Regions from separate parts of the Mesorhizobium sp. B2-6-4 genome, predicted to be linked through region 2. Evidence: predicted binding sites of a transcription regulator. Region 2 holds the regulator's gene; the other holds the start of a gene.
The links. The regulator LexA, encoded in region 2, represses DNA repair genes until DNA is damaged. The targets are predictions, from matches to a motif close to TGTTCNNNNTGTGTTCNG.

Region 1 (3,412 bases), on a different contig from region 2:
GCGTCTTTTCGATGTCGAGGATGGCCTTGGCCCCAGCCGAGACGACGATGACGGGCGTGCGCGCCAGCTCATCGAGGTCGGCGGAAATGTCGAAGCTTTTTTCGGCGCCCTTGTGCACGCCGCCGATGCCGCCGGTGGCGAACACCTTTATCCCAACCATATGCGCGGCGATCATTGTGGCGGCAACCGTGGTGCCGCCGGTGCGCCCTTGCGCGACGGCGAAGCCGAGATCGGCGCGAGAGAGCTTCATGGCGTCGCCGGTCATGGCGAGCGATTCGCGTTCTCCGTCGGAGAGGCCGATCTTGATGCGGCCCGCCACCACGGCGATCGTCGCCGGCACCGCGCCGCCGTCCGCAATGATCCTTTCCACGTCGGCCGCCATGGCGCCATTGTCGGGGTAGGGCATGCCGTGGGTTATGATGGTGCTTTCCAGCGCCACCACGGGCTTCCCGGCCGACAGGGCCTGCGCCACCGGCGCGTGGACATCGATGAAGGGGCGGGCGGTGTCTGGGGTCATCTTGATCTCCAATCCGGAGTGCGGCGCATCTTTTTGGACGCTCGATCGGCACTGCGGCACTGTGAACTGGCCGGTCTCATGCCATTTCCTGCTCTTCGGGCACAAGAGCCAGCGCTTGCGCGAAAGTCGCCGTGGTGAAATCGGGAACGGCGCCCGCGCTTTCAATAGCCAGCGTCGCGGCGGCGACGCCCTCGCGCAACGCCGCGCGCAAGGGCATGCCGCGCAGCAGGGCGGCGACCGTCGCGCCGGCAAGCGCATCGCCGGCGCCGGTGACGTCCACGACCTTTCTTGGAGGGGGCGGGACGACGGCAAAGCTGCCGTCGCGGTCGAAGCCCAGCACCGGGCCGCCGCCCGCCGTGACCACCGCGCTGTCGAGGCCGGCGCTTCTCAGCCCGTCGAGGATAGTTTTTTGAGAGGCGGCATCGTCAAGTCCGGCAAGCGCCACCGCCTCGCGCCTGTTCATGAAGGCGACGGCCAGGCCGCCGAGCACCGGTGTCAAGCGCACGACCTTGGCCGGTGAAATGGCAATGGCGAACACGGGCTTGCCGGCGGCAAGCGACACCAGCCGCTCCAGAGCCGCCGATGGCAGGTTGGCGTCGCACAGGACGGCATCGGCGGCGGCGATCTCCTCCCGCACCCTGGAGCGGCGGATCTGCTTTGCAAATGCCAGCTCATAAAGCGCCATGTCGGCAAAGCCGACGAGCAGTTCGCCCTCGCGGTCGATCAGCGCCGTATAGCTCGGCGTCGTGCGGTCGAGGAACACCGCGGACAGGTCGGCAATGCCTGCTTCGGCGATGGCGCGCGAAACCGTGTCGGCGGCGGCATCGCCGCCGCGCACCGACAGCAACGAGCCCGAGACGCCTCGCCGCACCGTGCTGCGCAATGCGTTGAAGACGCCGCCGCCAACGTCCTCGCGCATCGTGCCCGGGTTGGAGGCAGCCGGCACGTAAGCGCCGGACACCTGGCCGCGCCTGTCGATATGGGCGCCGCCCACCGCCAGGACTCTTGGAGATCTCACCATGCGCCGATATGACCTTTGTTGGCGGTCACGCACAAGCGCCATGCTGTGCGACGGAGCTTCGCAGGCAACAACCAGCGATTCGTGAGGCCGGCACGGCGAACCAGCCTGGCCTAATATTCGGGTCATGCTGGAGCCGAATCGTGAGACAAAAAAAGAACAAATCAGGATGTTGCTTATTTTTCAAATGCTTGATCCCTCTTGCCAAATGAGAACAAAAAAGGTACAAATAACCAAGGATTACGGATTGTCCGGCCTTCATTGACGACTACGGGGTGATGTATCATGGCTCAGAACAGCTTGCGGCTTGTAGAGGATAAGGCAGTGGACAAATCAAAGGCTCTGGATGCGGCGCTGTCGCAAATCGAGCGGGCTTTCGGCAAGGGCTCGATCATGCGGCTCGGCGCGAACGAGCAGGTCGTCGAGATCGAAACCGTGCCGACCGGCTCGCTCGGCCTCGACATCGCGCTTGGCGTCGGCGGCCTGCCGCGCGGCCGCATCATCGAGATCTACGGGCCGGAAAGCTCGGGTAAGACGACGCTGGCGCTGCACACGGTGGCGGAAGCCCAGAAGAAGGGCGGCATCTGCGCCTTCGTCGATGCCGAGCATGCGCTCGATCCGGTCTATGCCCGCAAGCTCGGCGTCGATCTCGAAAACCTCCTGATCTCGCAGCCTGACACTGGCGAGCAGGCGCTTGAGATCTGCGATACGCTGGTGCGCTCCGGCGCCATCGATGTGCTGGTGGTCGATTCGGTCGCGGCGCTGACGCCGCGCGCCGAAATCGAGGGCGAGATGGGCGATTCGCTGCCCGGCCTGCAGGCCCGCCTGATGAGCCAGGCGCTGCGCAAGCTGACCGCCTCGATCTCGCGCTCCAACACCATGGTCATCTTCATCAACCAGATCCGCATGAAGATCGGCGTCATGTTCGGCTCGCCCGAAACCACCACCGGCGGCAATGCGCTGAAATTTTACGCCTCGGTGCGTCTCGATATCCGCCGCATCGGCTCGGTCAAGGACCGCGACGAGGTCGTCGGCAACCAGACCCGCGTCAAGGTGGTCAAGAACAAGCTGGCGCCGCCCTTCAAGGTGGTCGAGTTCGACATCATGTACGGCGAAGGCGTGTCGAAGACAGGCGAGCTGGTCGATCTCGGCGTCAAGGCCGGCGTGGTCGAGAAGTCGGGCGCCTGGTTCTCCTACAATTCGCAGCGTCTCGGCCAGGGCCGCGAGAACGCGAAGCTGTTCCTGCGCGACAATCCCGATACGGCGCGCGAGATCGAACTTGCGCTCAGGCAGAACGCCGGACTGATCGCCGAGAAATTCCTTGAGAATGGCGGCTCCGAAGGTGGCGATGATGGGTTCGAGGATGAAGCCGGCGCGATGTAAGCGTTCGCCGGCGCAATTCAAGCGTTCGCCGGCGCGATCTAGCGTTCGGTTTATGGCCCGAGTTCGGCCATAATCCCGGTTCATCAATTTGAGCTTATGTAATCGAGTTCTGTAGTATTGCGTTTCGAACCGCCGGCCCCGTGCCGGCGGTTTGCGTTTTGGGTGGCTGGTGAACCGCGAATTGGCCGGCTTGCGTGTTTCTGGACAGGGTGCCAAGCGGCGGCTAAAAGGCCAGCTCCATCTTCTAAAGCAGAGCCCATTTTCCGCCGGTCCGGCCGGCGGCTCTCTCGAAAAGGCAGCATTCATGAGTGGCGTGAACGAGATCCGGTCGACATTTCTCGACTATTTCCGCAAGGAGGGTCACGAGGTCGTGGCGTCGAGCCCGCTTGTACCGCGCAACGATCCGACGCTGATGTTCACCAATGCCGGCATGGTGCAGTTCAAGAACGTCTTCACCGGCCTGGAGAAGCGGCCCTATTCGCGTGCCACGACCG
Region 2 (3,412 bases):
GTCCCCCTCGGCGACGATGACTGACCTGTCCGGCCGCATCCCGAGTGCCGCATGCAGCACCTTGTAGATGTTGATCGAGGTGGTATCGCAGACCACCGTCTGGCCGGCGGCGGCCCCGATCAGGCGCCCGAGTTGGTCGCCGAGTTCGACCGGCATGTCGAACCAGCCGGCGGTGTTCCAGGCGCGGATGAGATCCTGCGCCCACTCCTGCGTGGCGGCCTTCTGCAGCTCGCCGAACACGGCGGGCGAAGCGGCGCCCAGCGAATTGCCGTCGAGATAGATCACCCCCTGGGGCAAGGTGAAGCGGTCACGCATGGCACGCAGCGGATCCGCGGTGTCCATTGCCTTGATCGCTGCGAGATCGGGAATTTTGCTCATGGTCGCGATGTTCCTCGGTGAGAAGAGCGCCCTGGAAACGGGCCGGCTGTTTTGCCGCCCGGGCAAGGGCTGGCCGCATAGAGGCGCAAGAACAGGGTGAACGCCCGGTGCGATCTTTGCTCGATTTCCGCCCGAGGCAGTTCCTCGAGCACCCCAACGATCCGGCGAACCTGGAGATCGCCGATCAAAAGACTGATGTAGATGTCGGCGGCTTCGGCAGGATCGTCACAGGCGATCAGGCCGGCCCGACTTGCGGTTCGAAGCAGGTCGCCAACAAGCGGCATTATGGTATTGCGGCCGAATTGCGCGATCGATTGGCCAAGCGTGCCTGTATCGTTGACGTCGCCGGCCGCGGCGCGATTGAGCGCCACCGCCTTGTCGCCCGTCACGAGGGTCAGCAGGACTGGCCCGAGCAAGTTCAGGGTTTTGAGCGGATCGCGCGCCTGGTGAAGGGCGTCCTCCAGCAGCTTCCTTGCCTCTCCCGCATTGGCTTCGATCAAGGATCGAAACAGGGTCTGCTTGTTGCCGTACCAGTTGTAGAGGGTTTCGTTCGAGGCCGATGCCCGCTTGGCGATAGCAAGCAGGGAGGCGCTCTTGTAGCCGGTTTCCCGGAGCACCGCATAGGCGGCCTCCTCTATCCGTTCGCGTCGCGCGGCCTGCTTCGGCGTGGTCATTGGTGTTCCTCTTCGAAAACCGTACACTATTATACGGTTTCGTCAAGCGAACGAACGAACGTAGCCCGTCGCGACCAGTGGTGGTGTCTGGCCGTTTTCCGGCGGAAGTTGGCATTTTGGTTTCGTTTCGTTCACGAGCCGCAGGGGTTTCTAATCCGCCCAAACGCACCCCGCACCTGCCGGTCACCCAGCTTGCAGGCTTGTGCCAAGAGTGGAGACCGGTCGGGCCACAGGCCATTAACCAAAATAGTTTCAAAGGGCCCGGGAGCGCATTGACGACGGACCGCGCTGGCAGGATGCTGGCTGCGGGAGGGCATTTCGTTTCCGTCGCCTTAACAAATTCATTAAACTTTAAATGGTTGCGGAACACAACTGGAACAGATAGTGTTTGTTCTGGGTTTGTTTTCTGATTCTGGTTCCAGACCCTTCGTGCAATGCCTTTGGGGGCCGCCATGCTCACGCGCAAGCAACATGAACTCTTGATGTTCATCCATGAACGGCTGAAGGAAAGCGGCATTCCGCCGTCCTTCGACGAGATGAAGGAAGCGCTGGACCTCGCCTCCAAGTCGGGAATTCATCGGCTGATCACGGCGTTGGAGGAGCGCGGCTTCATTCGCCGCCTGCCCAACCGGGCGCGCGCGCTGGAGGTGCTGCGCCTGCCGGACTCGATCGCGCCGGGTCTTAACGCGGCAAAGAAGTTCTCCCCGAGCGTCATCCAGGGCAGCCTCGGACAGGGCAGCAGCCCTAGCCGGCAGATCAAACCGGCGACGTCTTCGCGTCTGCCCGCTGCCGGCAATGACGACGATGCGGTTTCAGCGGTGTCGATCCCGGTCATGGGTCGCATCGCAGCGGGTGTGCCGATCGACGCCATCCAGCATCAGACGCATTCCATTTCAGTGCCGCCTGACATGATCATGGGCGGCGAACACTATGCGCTGGAGGTCAAGGGCGATTCGATGATCGAGGCCGGCATTTTCGACGGCGACACGGTCATCATCCGCAATGCCGACACCGCAAGTCCCGGCGAGATCATCGTGGCCCTGGTGGACGAGGAGGAAGCAACGCTGAAGCGCTTCCGCCGAAAGGGTGCTTCGATTGCGCTCGAGGCTGCCAATCCGGCCTATGAAACACGTATTTTCGGACCGGACAGGGTCAAGGTGCAAGGCAAGCTGGTCGGCCTGATCAGGCGCTACTGAGCGGGGTCGGCGGTGGGCTTTTCGGGTTTACGGTAAGGCGGCAGTCCCCTTGCCTCGCGTGAGAATTTCCGCTGTTCGTGCCAAGGCCGATATGGCCTGTCGACGGCAAAACTGACCCGTGCCGGTGCCGTCGCCGATTGCTGGTCGAAGAAGACGGCGGCACTTCCCTTACGAGCGAGCTGCCGCTTGGTGATGACGAGAACCAGCGGATTGTGGCAGGGATCGTAGCCCGCGGGGTCGTTGATGACGATCAGATCCGCATAGGAGCAGGCCCTCCAGGCGTCCTTGCGATCCTCCACCTGCGCGATGATCGCCCCCGAGGTATGCCGGGCCATGCACAGGCCCGTGAAGCAATAGAAAGGCGCTCCCGCCGGAAGTTGCGCGGGATCGAAGATGTCGAACTGTCGGTCTCCGCTGTCGAACAGTTCCGGCGCAACGATGGTTTCGGACTTCAGCGCGCGTTTCCAATTATCGACGGTGAATTCGTTCGGGCGCGCCCGGTTGATCGCGAGCTCGCCGCCGCCGATCGGCAACGCCACCAGGCGGGCATCCTCCGAAATCAGCACGTCCGGCGTGCGCGTGTCCGAGACGGTCAACAGGCCGGCGAGCGCGAAGGGAAGTGCCGCCAGCCGCAGCCATGTCGTGGCCATCGTCGCGATGACCAGGGCGATCGCCACCAGAAGGACGGATTGCTGCGAAATCAACCCGACCGCGTCGACCGGCGAGCGTTGCGAGATCCATCCTGATATGGCGATCATCGCGGTCAGTCCCTTGCCCATCAGATAAAGGGATGGTCCATCGAACCCGAACGGCATCAGCAGCGCGCTGGCAACCGCAAGGAACATCACGACAGAAACGATCGGCATGACGGCAAGATTGGCGAACAGGCTGAGCGGCGACACGCGCTGGAAATGCCAGATGGCGAAAAGCGCCGTGGCGCTTCCCGCGATAATCGAGGTCATCGCCAGCCCACCTGTCGCCAGCAGCAATTTTCGCGTCAGCAGGCCAGGCAAGGTCCGTTGCGGCGGCGGGGTCCGCGCTTTGTCGGCTTTGCGATCCGACCAGCCGGCATAGGCGCCGACCAGGGCCGCGGTGGCGGCGAACGACATCTGGAAGCTCGGCCCTACCACCTCGTGCGGCGACACCACGATGACGGCGATCGCC

Region 1: recA (recombinase RecA) is a predicted target of LexA. The motif match lies at 1,746-1,763, and genes of this name have one in related genera.

Annotation. Positions count from the first base shown of each region.
Region 1 is NZ_VFUE01000004.1:559-3,970, forward strand. Features, by position in the region: gene FJ426_RS06560 (pseudouridine-5'-phosphate glycosidase) at 1-517, opposite strand, end outside; gene FJ426_RS06565 (carbohydrate kinase family protein) at 594-1,538, opposite strand; gene recA (recombinase RecA) at 1,821-2,918, shown strand; gene alaS (alanine--tRNA ligase) at 3,223-3,412, shown strand, end outside.
Region 2 is NZ_VFUE01000006.1:166,441-169,852, reverse strand. Features, by position in the region: gene kynU (kynureninase) at 1-378, opposite strand, end outside; gene FJ426_RS10505 (TetR/AcrR family transcriptional regulator C-terminal domain-containing protein) at 375-1,052, opposite strand; gene lexA (transcriptional repressor LexA) at 1,505-2,248, shown strand; gene FJ426_RS10495 (ComEC/Rec2 family competence protein) at 2,242-3,412, opposite strand, start outside.